2 regions of the Sporosarcina sp. E16_3 genome follow, and region 2 is predicted to be linked to the other one. Evidence: a T-box and tRNA genes for the amino acid it is inferred to sense, from the RefSeq annotation. Region 2 holds a T-box; the other holds one or more tRNA genes.

Region 1 (8,104 bases), on a different contig from region 2:
GGGTGGATTGCTTGCGTTAAGAGGGGACGGCGTTGTAACGGTCGGGACAATCGTCATCTTCTCGGAATTTGCACGCCAGTTCACACGTCCGCTTAATGATCTTGCCAACCAATTTAACACAGTGCTGTCGGCAATCGCGGGAGCGGAGCGAGTCTTTAAGATTATGGATGAAACGGTCGAGAAGGATGAGGCGACAGAAAATGAGGATAGGATCCTCAGGGGAGACGTCGAATTCCGCAATGTATCCTTCGGTTATGCAGTCGAAACGGACGGCTATACAATTAACGATTTATCATTTCATGTGAAGGCGGGAGAAACAGCGGCATTTGTCGGGGCTACTGGCGCAGGGAAGACAACGATTATGCAGTTGCTTGCTAGGTTCTATGAAGTCGATAAAGGAGAAATCTATATCGACGGTATTCCGATTAGCAAGTTGCCACGGAAAACACTTCGTAGCCAGACGGCATTTGTTTTGCAAGACCCATTTCTTTTTGAAGCAACAGTCCTTGAAAATATTCGTTATGGAAAACTTGACGCCACAGACGAAGAAGTCATCAAGGCGGCAAAACAGGCCAATGCGCATAGTTTCATTAGTCGGCTGGAGGATAGCTATGACACTGTATTAACGGCTGATGGCGGCGAAATTTCACAGGGGCAGAAGCAGTTGCTGTCAATTGCGAGAGCGCTCGTTGCAGATCCAGTACTTCTCCTTCTCGATGAAGCCACGAGCAGTATCGATACGGTTACGGAGCTAGAAATCCAAGAAGCACTCGATCGCCTTATGGAAGGCAGGACCAGTTTTGTTATTGCACATAGACTGAACACCGTAAGAAAAGCCGACACCGTTTATGTTATGGAGCAAGGGGAACTAATAGAGTTTGGAAACCAAGAAGAATTGATCGAACGACAAGGTGTTTTTTACAATATGTTGCTGGAATCGAAAGTATAGAAAAGCGTAAGCGGCCTGCCTAGACGCGGCAGGCATAAGGCGTGCCGGCGGAGTGGCGTACTTTGCCACAAAGCTGGTATGACTTATGACCCGAGCGTTTGGCCGCTGGAGTCTGGACAGTATAGAAAAGCGGAAGCGCCTGGGTAGCTCGTGAAGGAAAAAGGGAAAGATCCGGAAGCCGCTCTTTGGCTTTTGGTTCTTTCATCTTTACCACAGCGAGCTAGGCGCTGGAGTCTAGACAGTATAGAAAAGCGGAGGCGGCCGTGTAGCTCGTGAAGGAAAAAGGGAAAGACCCGGAAGCCGCCCTTTGGCTTATGGATCTTTCATCTTTACCACAGTGAGCTAAGCGCTGGAGTGTAGACAGTATAGAAAAGCGTAAGCGCCTGTGTAGCTCGTGAAGGAAAAAGGGAAAGACCCGGAAGCCGCCCTTTGGCTTATGGTTCTTTCATCTTTACCACAGCGAGCTAGGCGCTGGAGTCTAGAGAGTATAGAAAAGCGAAAACAGCACAAAAAAGGCTGCAAGGGATGTTGTGTCCTTGTAGCCTTTTCTGTAGTCTCATAATTTTTCTTCAAACTCTAGCTTTGTACCATCGTCATATTCGATTTCAAGTTTGAATTTCGAAAAATTATCGACATCGACCGCCTTCAATACTTTATCAATTACATCTTGTTGCGATTGATCTTTTGTGAGTTCTATTTCTGTGAAAATTTTATTGAGCTCATCCATCGCGGGATCACCTTTAAGTTTAATTTTGTGAGCTTTATTTATATATTCCGCTTCAATCTTATTTGTTTTCATTTTGTACTCAGCTTTAACATCCTCTTCGCCACTCACATCGATTTTAAGTTCGAATTTAGTGAAACCGTATGCAGTGTCCGTGTTATGTACCTTTTTTCCACATCCGCCTATAATCAAAGCCGTGGCTAAGATCACGAGTCCAAACAGTTTTAGTTTAATCAAATCTACACATCCCTTTTTTTTTGTTTTCCACTATAATATTTTGACCCTAATCTCGTAAGATTAAACAATAAGGATTTTATGAAATGAAAAAAACCAGCATCTTAGCTGGTTTTAAAATAAAATATGATATATATTCTAGCTCTTTCAACCATCACTTAACATCTTCGATATTGAGTAACGTACCATCGTCAAAATCGACTTCAAGGTCGAATTTTGAGTAAGTTTCCAACCCAAACCATTGGAGAACCTTATCAATCACTTCTTGTTGAGGTGTATCTTTTGTAATACGAATTTCTATGAACATTTTGTTGAGCTCATCCATCGCTTTATTATCTTTTAGCTTGATATTCTGCAGTTTATTTTCATAATCTGCATTCGCTTTTTTTGTCACATCGTAATTAGCGTCAATTGCATCTTTGCCATCGACGTCGATTTCAAGATCGAATGACGTAAAACCGTATCCATCGCCAGTTTCGATGGATCCACCGACTTTCTCATCTTCATTAATAATTACTGCTTCTTCGCGGTTTGGCTTATCTGCATTCTTCCCGAAGTTGCCGCATCCGCCCATTAGCAATGCACCTGTAATAACGATTGTACCTACTGCATTCAATTTCCTCAAAAAACTCACTGCCTTTCGGATCTGGTGTCTTATCTATTATTTTGCCTAAAAACCTACATTCTAAACAAAATACGTACACAAATAAAAAAACCGGCATTTTAGCCGGCTAGTAAAAGGAATGTATAATGTGCAAATTCAATCGAGTTACTTACCATTTCGCGATATGTTCTTCCGTGGTGCCAAGCATGTTGCGAATTTGTAGGATGGAGCCGTCATGTAAGCGTACTGTCCCGTTGAAGTAACCGACTACTTGATGGACTTCCGTGCGTACGAGTCGGACATTCGTAATAGAAACACGTTCAAAAAAAGGTGTAAATGTTATATTGACGGTGTCTGAAAACTTCGTTCGAATTTTCCAAGGCAACATGAAGTTTTTATTATTGTATGTAAACAGAACATCCTCATGAATTTTGGTCATCAAACCATCAACGAACACCGCATTTTCAGTCATGCCTGTCCCATCCGTCCATTTACCACCGAAATTAAGTCCAATGCGACGACCACCAAGTCGCTGCGAAGCCATCGCCCAGTTCCATTCTGCTTTTCGCGGCCATATACCTCTACCATAATCGAGAACAGCAAAACTATAATCTGGATTGAAATCATACCGTTTGTCGCCGATTTTAACGAACCCGGATGTTGGCAATGAATGGTGCTTAGCCGTGAACTGGAAAATGTCCCTGCTCCTTGGTATAACAACATTCAATGATTCATCGGCAACTGGATGACCAATGTGGAAATCTGCATGCAATACTTCATTGTCGAAGTCTGGGATGGTCACGGACAGATGCGTTTCGCCTTGAATATGTAAGATCTGAACAGTTAGGTTGTCATTCACGAATTTAACGCCATCCAGAACGTTTTCAGGCATCTTCACATTGCGCCCAATTGGAATCGTTATCTGTTTTTCGTAAAATCGTTGTGTTTCATAATCTAAAATATAGACAAAGCAGACAGCTGCATAATCGAGATGGCTAATCGTTGCGGAAAATAACAAATCTTCCCCGTACACACACCAATAATTCCACTTCTTCTTGCGCATGAAGTGGTTCTTGAGATTGCTCTGGATGAAAGGCTGACGTGCGAAGCCGATTGCTTCTGGATTCAATAACCCTTTGTCGTCACATAACGCAACAGGTTCGGTAATTTCTCTTTCTGCATGCTGCATATAGACTTCCCCCTGCCTATTGTCTTTTTCGAATCATCTTGCTATACTTCTTATTGTATCAAAGATACGGGGCATTAGCTCAGCTGGGAGAGTGCTTCGCTGGCAGTGAAGAGGTCAGGGGTTCGAGCCCCCTATGCTCCATATAGTTTTAAAATACGTAGAACCCTTGATGTATAAGGGTTCTTTTTTTTTAGGAATTGTTAGTTCATAGCAATTTTACTTGCAAGCAAAATTAAAAACTTACTATTTCTTTACCTCTATGCTTTAATAGTACTTTATAGTGGGAGTATATTGAAATATGAAAATTTAGGTAGAAATGCACTACTGTTTTTTGAGAAAGGAAATTCTGAATGGTCGGGGAAATTATGTTGCCTTTTGATACCTCTTTGGCAGAAGTGCTCGTAGATATGGTGTTTATCGTGAAAGTTGAAGAAGATTTTACCTTTACCTATGCCTTTTTTAATCGCGTTGCAATTGAGAAAACCAACTTGGACCAAAATGCTATCGGCAAAACATTTAGTGAAGTGCATGATGAAGAACTTAGTATTTTATTGAACGCCGAATATGGAAAAGTATTGAACACTAACAAAACGACGACTTATGAAGACTCCTATAAATCGCCTTCAGGAATTAGACGTTATTCTGAGGCTAGATTGACACCCTTATTCGACAAGACGGGCGCATATACGCATATTGTCGGCGTTGTGAAAGACGTTACAAATGAAAAAGTTGCGAAATTGGAAAGTGAAGATTCGTGGAATAAGCTTGTTGAAAGTAAATCACGTTATCGCTCGTTGTTCGAGAATAATACTGATGCCGTTTTTACGACGGATTTAAGTGGAGTTATTCTGAGCGGTAATACGGCTGTTGAAAAAATCAGTGGCTATCCACTAGATGAATTAAAAGGTAGGGCACTTATCGAATTCCTTGATACAAGTGATCCTGTTTTTTCCATTAAATCATTTCAACAGGCATTGGAGTACGGGCTTAATGATTATCGTATAACCTTTCTTGAGAAATCAGGCGCGAGTGTCAGCTGTCTCGTCAACTTCACACCGATTGAAGTGCGGGATAAAGTCGTAGGCATTTATGCAATTGTGAAGGATTTAAGAGAACTGGATGACATGAGCAATAAATTCGTTGAAAGCGAAAAGCATTTTCGAATCATTGCAAAGAATGTCCAGGACGTCATCGTGTTGATAAATGACAAGCAGGAGTACCTTTACGTTTCTCCATCTAGTAACCAAATTTATGGGTACGATTCCACAGAATACACTGCAAAATCATTGTCTTGGCATGTGCATCCGGAAGATGTTTCTCGCATGGAACAAAATTTTGTACAGGCACTTCGGGAAGGAACAACATGCAGTATACGTTTGAGGATAAAGCATAAATTTAATGGATGGCTTTGGTCGGAATTAAAAGCCACCCCAGTTTATGATGAACGGAATAAGTTTAAACATATGGTGATAATTATCCGCGATATTACGTTACAAAAAAAGCATGAAGAGCAACTTGAGTATTTTGCATACCGTGATTTTTTAACGAATTTACCCAATCGTCGATTTTTCACAGATCAGCTACTAATGGAATTGGATCATTTTCAGAATGGGGGTAATGGTTTTACGGTATTTCTTTTGGATATCGACCATTTCAAAGGTATCAATGATCAATATGGCCATGAAATAGGTGACTGTGTAATCAAAGAATTCGGTAGGAGATTATGTGCAAGTATACCCAAAGACGCTATTGCTGCCCGTCTTGGCGGTGATGAATTCATTCTCTTGTTACCTAAGGTGGAAACAGCAAAACTTGCAAAGGAAACTGCAATTAATATCCAACGTGCGATGGAAGCACAATGGTCAATCAAGCATACTACGCTGAACGTTACCGCAAGTATGGGAATTTCACTTGTATTATCCACTGAGGCAACTGTATCCACCATATTGAAAAATGCTGATAATGCGATGTATGAAGCCAAAAAGTCAGGTGGAAATTCCTTTGAAATCCTTTGCTTTAGGTGAAAGTGGAGTGGGAAATAGTTATGCTCCATAGTATTTCGAAAGCGTTCGGTTGATCCGAATGCTTTTTTATTTTATTTAAAGATCAAATATACATAAAGATAAGTATAAATTAACAGAGTAGCACTATATGACTTATTTCCTTTACAGATAAAGCCTAAAGTCTCGCATACTTTAGCAACTGCATGATTTATGGCATATAAATGGTTGGAATAATTCAATTATTCTTGTAGACAGATTAATAGTATTACTCTATACTTTACATAATTCATCGGAATGGGTGAATGCTATTTATATAACACTAAAAGGGGATGGAGAATAATGAAAAAGTGGTTAACAGCAACACTCATGATTGCAGTTCTACTAATCGCGGGGTGTAGTAAAGATGGTGGGGGCGTATCAACTGAAGCATCGGCACTACAAAACGTGGCAAAAAACAAGAAGTTAGTAATCGGGATGTCACCGGGATACTTCCCATTTGATATGAAAGATCCGAAGGGTAATTTTGTTGGTTATGACGTTGATACTGCAAATGCAATTGGTAAATGGTTAGGGGTACCTGTGGAATATAAGCAATTTACGTTTGATGGACTTATTCCAGCGCTACAAACTGGTGAAATCGACATGGTTCTCGCAGGAATGACAATACGTGGAGACCGTGCGCTTGCTGTCAGTTTTTCAAATCCCTATTACAAAACAGGTCAAGCACTGATGGTTCCTGCTAAAGATTCTTCGACGAAGTCTTGGGAAGAACTTGATGTGAAAGGTAAAAAAATTGCAGTTGGTATCGGAACAACTGGGGCGCTCTTGGCAAAAGACCTTTTCAAAAATGCTGAAATTATGGACTTTGAAGAATTCCCATCTGCTGCAACAGCGATGTCACAGGGTCAAGCAGATGCTGTTCTTTATGACGAACCGGCAATTGCTGTATGGAAACTTCGCAATGGCGATCAGGTCAGACATGTCGATGGCCTAATCTCTTCAGAAAACCTAGGAATTGCAGTGAAGAAAAATGACATTGAATCAATTTTATGGCTTAACTCATTTTTAGCGAACTATATTGATAGCCCGGCGGAATTGGCTTCAAGAAATAAGTGGTTTGAAACAAGCGATTGGTTGAATGAGGTCGTAGAAGAATAACCACTTCTTCAATTTCAGGGGGGAAAATAGATGGGCGGCTATAATTACGACTGGAGTATCATATCAAAGAATATAGATGTATTTATTGACGGAGCGCTTAAAACGTTGGAAATTTCAGCGATAGCGCTTCTGATTGCTATACCGATTGGAATCATTTTTGGACTAGGACGTATTTCAAGAAATAAATTCATTCGAATTATTTCATCGATATACGTGGAAGTGATGCGTGGTGTACCATTACTTGTTCTCCTATTTTGGATATTTTTTGTACTTGGTCAATTCGTTAGACTAGGATCTTATTGGGCTGCCATTTTAGGTCTTGCTATTTTCTCTGGAGCATTTATCGCAGAGATTGTCCGATCGGGAATTCAAGCTGTACCAAAAGGGCAAATGGAGGCTGCGCGTTCATCGGGCATGTCCCACACGAATGCAATGCGATTTATCGTTTTACCGCAAGCATTTCGTCGTGTGTTGCCTCCTTTGGCATCACAGTTTATCATTTTAGTAAAAGACTCTTCTCTCGTGTCTGTTATTGCAGCGACGGATTTAACGTTGAATGCAAAAAATCTTGTTGCAACATCGTTCCGCTCATTAGAAGTGTGGACAGTTGTCGCGATCGTGTATTTCATTATGACATTCAGCATGTCGATGATTATACGGTATTTCGAGAAACGACTTTTATCGCGTGAGAACTGAGTGTAAGCTTGTTATGAAGGAGTGTTTTTTATGATTACAATTAAAGATGTAAATAAATCATTTGGCACGCATCAGGTCCTTACGGATATCTCTTTACATGTTCCGAAATCTAACGTTGTAGCCTTAATTGGACCAAGTGGCGCTGGAAAATCGACGCTGATTCGAACGATTAATGCGCTCGAACCAATAGATAATGGAGAAATAATTGTTGATGGTATATCAATCCATGATAGAAAGACAAACATCAATAAAGCTCGTATCAATATCGGATTTGTCTTTCAAAACTTTAACTTGTACCCATTTCTCACTGCGCTTCAAAACGTGACGATGGCACCGTTAAAGGTGAAAGGTATGAGTAAAGAGGCGGCGGAAAAGAGAGGGAAAGAATTACTAATCTCTCTTGGGCTTGGCGATAAATTCGATGCTTATCCTGGTAGGCTTTCGGGCGGACAACAGCAACGTGTTGCTATTGCACGGTCGCTCGCTATGGATCCCCAAGTGATGCTGTTCGACGAACCGACATCCGCACTCGATCCAGAAATGGTGA
Region 2 (8,104 bases):
CCAGGTTCCCCGTATAACAACATAGAAGGAACATGTCCGTTTTTTATCATCCGGTAAAGTGCCGTCTTTTCACCGATAATATCCTTTTGTCCAGCAATTTCATCTATAGTCCTAGGGCGCATTCGAAACGCCAATGGTTCATTATGCAAAGAGCTCACTCCTTAGTACATCCGTCCTTCTATTATACACATTGGACAAACGCAAATCATTTTAAGGAAGCCTACGGGCCGGTTATGCTATAATATTTTGAAGCAATCGTAAAAAGGACGGGATAGATATGAAGATTTCTACAAAAGGTAGATATGGGTTAACAATTGTCGTTGAGCTCGGCTCTAAATTCGGAGAAGGTCCAGTACCGCTACGGAAAATTGCGGAAGAACAGAAATTGTCTGAAGCATATCTTGAGCAACTAATTCCACCGCTACGTAACAGTGGAATCGTGAAGAGTGTTCGCGGTGCTTATGGCGGATATATGCTGGCTAAGCCGCCGACAGAAATAACTGCAGGGGATGTTATCCGGATTCTTGAAGGACCTATCCAAGTTGTAGAGGGGCTAGAGGGATCTGATATTCCACAACAGGAACTTTGGAAACGAATTGGTGAAGCGGTACGCAGTGTCCTCGATACAACAACGATTGAAGATTTGATGAAATCTGGTGAAAAAGATGATCGCGATAGTTATATGTTTTACATTTAAAGGAGTCTTATTATGAAGAAAATTTATCTTGACCACGCGGCGACGACACCGGTTCATCCGGCAGTAATCGCTACTTATATAGAAACGCTTGAATCTACTTTCGGTAACCCTTCCAGCATCCATAGTTTTGGAAGAGAAGCGCGAAAATGTCTTGATGACGCACGTAGAACGCTGGCACTGTCCATTCATGCAGAGCCGTCGGAAATCATTTTCACGTCGGGCGGAACAGAAGCAGACAATACCGCGGTTTTTGGGGCTGTAATGGCGATGAAAGCTAGAGGTAACCATATTATCACGACGAATAGTGAGCATCACGCTGTTTTAAATCCATGTAAACAACTAGAACTGCTAGGTTTCGAAGTAACGTACTTGGAAGTCGATGAAAACGGACAAATAACTGCGGAGCAAGTGAAAAATGCACTGACGGACAAAACGGTTCTCGTCTCGATTATGTATGGCAATAACGAAGTGGGAACCATTCAGCCGATTCGTGAAATTGGGGCATTGCTGAAAGAACACCAAGCCGTTTTCCACACGGACGCTGTTCAAGCTTATGGAATCGTTCCACTTCATGTGGGTGAACTCGGCGTTGATCTGTTATCCGTTTCAGCTCATAAATTAAACGGTCCAAAAGGAATAGGTTTCCTTTATCAGCGTAAAGGACTTGATACAACACCAGTTCTTTTCGGCGGCGAACAGGAACGCAAACGGAGAGCAGGAACCGAAAATATTCCAGCAATTGTTGCTTTTGCTGAAGCGGTATTAATTGCGCAACAGGCGATGGAACAAAACACTGCAAATTATTCTAACTACGCGGCCATTATGATTGACGTGTTTGATCAAACAGATGTCACTTACGAAATGAACGTGAAAACTGCGGAAAAACTTCCGCAAATACTGAACATAAGCTTCCCGGGGACAGATATTGAATCACTTCTAGTGAATCTTGATATGGCAGGTATTGCCGTGTCCAGTGGGTCTGCATGCACTGCGGGTTCACTCGATCCGTCGCATGTTTTGACAGCCATGTTCGGTGAAGGTTCTTCCAAATTACGAAATTCGGTCCGATTTAGTTTTGGCCTCGGTCTTACAGAGGAAACGATTAAGGAAGCAGCCGAACTTACGGCTGAAATCGTCAAACGGTCTGTGAAATGAAACTATAAAGGATGAAAAATAGAATGAAAACAATTAAATCACCAGCAGAAACGCGCGTCGTAGTAGGAATGTCGGGCGGCGTAGATTCGTCCGTTGCAGCACTATTGCTGAAAGAACAAGGCTATGAAGTTATCGGTATTTTTATGAAAAACTGGGATGACACAGACGAATTTGGTGTCTGTACCGCGACTGAAGATTATGAAGATGTTATCAGTGTTTGTAATGATATCGGAATACCGTATTACGCGGTCAATTTCGAAAAACAATATTGGGATAAAGTATTTACGTATTTCCTTGAAGAATATAAAGCGGGGCGTACACCGAATCCTGATGTCATGTGTAATAAAGAAATCAAGTTTAAAGCGTTTCTAGAGCACGCAATGAGTCTTGGTGCAGATTATTTAGCAACGGGTCATTATGCACAAGTCGTAGAAGTAGATGGTGGCGTGTCAATGTTGCGCGGGAAAGATGCAAATAAAGACCAAACTTATTTCTTGAATCAATTAACACAAGATCAGCTACAAAAAGTAATGTTCCCGATTGGTAATATGGAAAAAAGTGCTGTACGTGAAAAAGCGGTTGAAGCAGGACTTTCGACAGCAGCGAAAAAGGATTCCACGGGTATTTGTTTCATAGGAGAACGGAATTTCAAGGAATTCCTTGGTCAATATCTTCCTGCTCAACCAGGAGATATGACGACGATGGAAGGCGAAACTGTAGGCCGTCATGATGGGCTTATGTACTATACAATTGGTCAGCGTCACGGCCTTGGAATTGGCGGAGCCGGAGAACCTTGGTTTGTTATCGGCAAGGACTTGAAAAAAAATGTCCTTCTAGTTGGTCAAAACTTCGATAACGATGCACTTTATTCCGACAGTTTGACAGCAATTGACGTCAGTTTTTCGACTGTACGTGAACTTCCGAAAACGTTCAGTTGTACAGCGAAATTCCGCTACCGTCAACCGGATACAAACGTTACAGTTGAAATGACTGAAGACGGACATGCAATCGTCCACTTTGCACAACCAGTGCGTGCAATTACACCTGGACAAGCCGTCGTTTTCTATGACGGAGACGAATGTCTTGGCGGGGGAACAATCGATACAGTTTTCAAAAACGGCAAACAACTTGACTATGTTGGATAAGGGGAAGTTAACTATGGAATACAATGAAATTGGAATCGCCGCATTACAGAATGGCGAATATGAAAAAGCAGTCGAATCATTTATGCAAGGTGTCGAGAAGGAACCTGAAAATGCAGTCGGTTATATCAATTTAGGGAATGTTTTTGCTTCACTTGGAGATGCTGAAAGGGCAGAACCGTTTTTCCAAAAGGCGATTACGCTTGATGCTGAAGCTGGCACTGCGTTTTACGGTCTTGCCAATCTTTATTACAATAAAGATCGTTTTGAGGAGGCGGCAAAGTTATATGAAAAAGCAATCCGTCAAGGTGTTGAAGAGGCGGACGCATATTTCATGCTCGGGAAGAGTCTCGAACGTTCGAGTAATGAGAAATTAGCGTTGCCTTATTTGCAACGGGCGACAGAACTGGCACCGGATGATCTTGAAATCCGGTTATCATACGGGATTGTTCTCGCTAATTTGGAGTTATTTAAAGAAGCTGGGAATGAATTTAAATTCATCATCGAACAGGACGACGCAAGTGCCGATGCACATTATAACCTAGGTTTTTTATATGCAGTGTCGACAGAACAGAAACAAGATGCGCTTGATCATCTTGAAAAAGCATTCACAATCGATCCAGAGCATATTCAGGCACGCTATATATATGACATGATCAAGCTGGGCGAAGAAGGAAAATAAGAAGGGGTGGCGGTGATGGAAGGGAACAACATGGCGGGAAATGCGGATGAAATCTTTTTGATTGGACGACCAGTCGTGACAATCTTCCATAACCCCGACAGCCTTTTTACAATCGCGAAATTAAAAGTTCGTGAAACCAATAGTGGGAATGAAGATAAAGAAATCATCGTTAAAGGCAGTTTTCCACAGCTAAATCCGGAAGATGACTACAAATTCACAGGTAAGCTCGTTACTCACCCGACATATGGTGCGCAGTTCGATGTGCATACTTTTTCGAAAGAGATGCCTGCAACTGAAACAGGGCTGGTCCATTATTTGTCAGGTGATTTGTTTCCGGGCATCGGGATGAAAACAGCTCAAACAATTGTCAAAAAGCTCGGCAAGGATGCTATTAAAAAGATCCTTGACGATCCATCTGTCCTTGGTACGGTACCAAAGTTATCCGATGAGAGAAAAGAAACGATTGTCTCTGTCCTCGAACAAAATATGGGGCTTGAGCGGACAATTATCCAATTGAATGAATGGGGATTCGGACCGCAAATTGCTATGCGTATTTATCAAAAGTATCGTGAAGAATCGGTTTCATTGCTGACTGAAAATCCGTATCGGCTTATTGAAGAAATCGAAGGGGTAGGCTTCCAGCGTGCGGACGAACTCGGTAAGAATCTAGGTATTACAGGAAACCATCCTTCAAGAATCAAAGCAGCCATTCTTCATTCGATGAACCAGGCCGTGCAATCAGCGGGTCATGTATACGTTGAAGCGGAAGCCGTTATGCCTGATGTCAAACGTCTGCTAGAAATGAGCCAGCGCATTGACATACCATTTGCTGATATTTCCCAGGCAATTATTGTGCTTGTCGAGGAAGGGAAACTATCTGCTGAAGAACGAAGATTATACATACCTTCCCTATACTTTTCAGAAATCGGCATCGCTGCGAAGCTAGAGCGGATTATGGAAAATGACACAGCGGATCAATTTCCTGTGTCTGAAATAAGAAAAGCGGTTGGGGAAGTGGAAGAGCGGCTCGGCGTCAATTATGCGGAGACGCAAGTGGCAGCGATTGAAACTGCGCTTCATTCGCCATTAATGATCTTAACGGGAGGTCCCGGAACCGGGAAAACGACTGTTATTCGTGGTTTTGTCGAAGTCTATGCAGAACTTCATGGATTATCGCTCGATCCTAAAGAGTATGCCAAAAAGAAAGAACCCTTTCCGATTGTGTTAGCCGCGCCGACTGGACGTGCAGCTAAGCGTATGTCGGAATCAACTGGATTACCTGCGATGACAATTCACCGGTTGCTTGGATTCAATGGGCAAGAAAAGGATGAAGAGACAGAGCGGGAAGTTGAAGGTCGCCTCATTATTATCGATGAAATGTCGATGGTCGATACATGGCTCGCTCATCAGCTATTAAAGGCGCTTGCCAATGATGTCCAATTGCTATTTGTTGGGGACCAAGACCAGCTACCGCCTGTAGGACCCGGTCAAGTGCTTCGAGATATGCTAGATTCTGGCAAAGTTCCTGTCATTGAGCTGACTGAAGTATTCCGTCAAAGTGAAGGCTCGTCAATTATTGAGATGGCTCATATGATTAAGAGGTCAGAATGGACAGACGACATTACGAAGAAAACATCGGATCGTTCATTTATCAAAGCGGGCAGCGATCGAATACTCGAAGTTGTCCAGCAAGTTGTGAAAAATGCCATTGCCAAAGGCCACCCTATTAAAGATATCCAAGTTCTTGCACCGATGTATAGGGGGCCGGCGGGAATTGATGGTTTAAACAAAATGATTCAAGAAATGGTCAATCCGCCAGGACCGAAACGCAAAGAAGTTGTTTTTGGTGAAGCGATTTACCGAATTGGTGATAAAGTGCTACAGCTTGTCAATCAACCTGAGAGTAATGTTTTCAACGGTGATATGGGTGAAGTCATTGCGATTATCAAAGCGAAAGAAACCATCGATAAAAAAGAATTGCTAGTGGTTTCGTACGATGGCATTGAAGTCACCTATGAACGCAATGATCTCAACCAGCTGACACTTGCTTATTGCTGTTCGATTCATAAATCCCAGGGCAGTGAGTTCCCGATTGTTATAATGCCGATCGTCCGTGGTCATCGTAAAATGCTACGACGTAATTTGCTGTATACAGGCATCACTCGTGCGAAAAACTTCCTTATCCTCTGCGGTGAGCCTGAAGAGTTCAGGGCGGGTATCGCGCGAACGGACGAATTGGAAAGACAGACGACGCTGAAAGAACGTCTAAATGGCGATGTCGTTGAACCGGTGGCTGCAGAGGCTTCAGAACACAAAAATGCAGAGGTTTCTAATGAGTCGAATGTAAGTTCGATGGATTCGAAATCGATCATTTTTGCACTTACCATGGATACTTTCCTGACAATTGATCCGCTGATTGGCATGAAAGGGGTAACCCCATATGAATTTCTTGAAGCTTCAGATTGACAATAAGGCGGAACTTTTCTATAATCCAATTAGAAATGCTGATTCGAGACAAACCAATCATATGTAATACGTTGACGGAGAAAGTAGGCAAGTTTACTCGTCCAGAAAGGAGCCCCTTGGCTGAAAGGGTTCTCGAGAAAAAATGTTGAAAAGCTACTCCTGAGTGCAGCTCATTCCTGCCGTCCGCCGCGTTAAGGCAACCAGAGATGCCGGATTCAATTAGTCCGGTAATTAGGGTGGTACCGCGAGACTAAAATCTTCGTCCCTTGCATTAGGGGCGGGGATTTTTTTGCGCCCGCAGGACGCGGGTGTGCAGCCTTTGCGACAGGACGTCGCGCACTTAGGCTGCGTTCCTTTGATTGCAATTAGAATTTCGAAGTTGCAATTACGTTTCCCGAGTTGCAATTAGAAATCAAAAGTTGCAATAAGAAGCTACCACCCGAAATCTACACGTTTTCAATTAAAAAGGAGGATTCACTCATGAAAAAACTAACAACGTCACAAATTCGTAACATGTTTTTGGACTACTTCAAGGAACACGGTCACAGTGTTGAACCGTCTGCACCACTTGTACCAATCGATGATGCATCACTTCTTTGGATTAACAGCGGTGTTGCAACGCTAAAAAAATACTTTGATGGACGCGTAGTTCCGACAAATCCACGTATCGTCAATGCACAAAAATCAATCCGTACAAATGATATTGAAAACGTTGGGAAAACAGCACGTCACCATACATTTTTCGAAATGCTAGGCAACTTCTCAATTGGGGATTATTTCAAAGAAGAAGCAATCGTCCATGCGTGGGAATTTCTAACAAATGAAAAGTGGATTGGTTTTGATCCAGAACTCCTATCCATCACAATCCACCCAGAAGATGAAGAAGCATATATGATTTGGCGTGATAAGGTTGGTATTGCAGAAGATCGTATCATCCGTCTTGAAGGAAACTTCTGGGACATCGGGGAAGGTCCTAGTGGTCCGAACTCAGAGATTTTCTACGACCGTGGACCGGCATACGGCGATGATTTCTCTGATCCCGAACTATATCCAGGTGGGGAAAATGAACGTTACCTAGAAATTTGGAACCTAGTATTCTCGGAATTTAACCATAATCCGGATAATACATATACACCTTTGCCGAAAAAGAACATCGATACAGGGATGGGTCTTGAGCGGATGGCATCCGTCATCCAAAACGTTCCGACCAACTTCGATACGGATCTTTTCATCCCAATCATGCATGCCATCGAAAAGTTTTCCGAAGAGAAATATGGTGCAGATGAACAAAAAGATATGGCATTCAAAGTAATTGCTGACCATATTCGTACAGTTGCTTTCGCAATTGGTGACGGAGCACTTCCGTCCAATGAAGGCCGCGGTTATGTGCTTAGAAGATTGCTGCGCAGAGCCGTTCGTTTTGCGAAACAGCTTGGCATCAACAAGCCGTTTATGTTCGAACTTGTACCAGTTGTAGGAGAAATCATGCAAGACTTCTATCCCGAAGTGACTGACAAGAAAGAGTTCATCATGAAAGTTATTAAAAACGAAGAGGAACGCTTCCATGAAACGTTAACGGATGGAATGACAATCCTTTCTGGTGTGATCGACACTGCAAAATCATCTGGAACCCCTATCGTTCCAGGAGCTATCGCATTCCGTCTCTATGACACATATGGCTTCCCGTTCGAGTTGACAGAAGAATTCGCTGAAGAAGCAGGGGTTACTGTTGATCGGGCTGGGTTCGATTCGGAAATGGACAGCCAACGTAAGCGTGCGCGTGCAGCTCGTCAAGACGTCGATTCTATGCATGTTCAGTCGGGCGTGCTTGGTGAAATTCACGATTCAAGCGAATTCATTGGGTACAATCAACTGCAATGCGATGCAACAGTTGTCGCACTTTTACAGGCAGGTACATTAGTTGACACTGCATCGGAAGGTGACGAAATTCAATTCATCTTG

What was found. A T-box is a leader RNA that pairs with one kind of tRNA and senses whether it is charged. The one in region 2 lies ahead of alaS (alanine--tRNA ligase), so its partner is inferred to be a tRNA-Ala.
Region 1: it has a tRNA-Ala gene. The T-box ahead of alaS (alanine--tRNA ligase) is inferred to sense a tRNA for this amino acid. The anticodon was not compared.

Annotation. Positions count from the first base shown of each region.
Region 1 is NZ_JADPRX010000006.1:73,662-81,765, forward strand. Features, by position in the region: gene I2483_RS06315 (ABC transporter ATP-binding protein) at 1-949, shown strand, start outside; gene I2483_RS06320 (YusW family protein) at 1,506-1,910, opposite strand; gene I2483_RS06325 (YusW family protein) at 2,062-2,532, opposite strand; gene I2483_RS06330 (DUF2804 domain-containing protein) at 2,681-3,700, opposite strand; tRNA gene I2483_RS06335 (tRNA-Ala) at 3,769-3,841, shown strand; gene I2483_RS06340 (sensor domain-containing diguanylate cyclase) at 4,051-5,724, shown strand; gene I2483_RS06345 (transporter substrate-binding domain-containing protein) at 6,043-6,861, shown strand; gene I2483_RS06350 (amino acid ABC transporter permease) at 6,892-7,557, shown strand; gene I2483_RS06355 (amino acid ABC transporter ATP-binding protein) at 7,588-8,104, shown strand, end outside.
Region 2 is NZ_JADPRX010000035.1:31,317-39,420, forward strand. Features, by position in the region: gene I2483_RS16485 (replication-associated recombination protein A) at 1-149, opposite strand, end outside; gene cymR (cysteine metabolism transcriptional regulator CymR) at 278-697, shown strand; gene I2483_RS16495 (cysteine desulfurase family protein) at 710-1,852, shown strand; gene mnmA (tRNA 2-thiouridine(34) synthase MnmA) at 1,876-2,997, shown strand; gene I2483_RS16505 (tetratricopeptide repeat protein) at 3,011-3,676, shown strand; gene recD2 (SF1B family DNA helicase RecD2) at 3,692-6,142, shown strand; T-box leader at 6,205-6,412, shown strand; gene alaS (alanine--tRNA ligase) at 6,623-8,104, shown strand, end outside.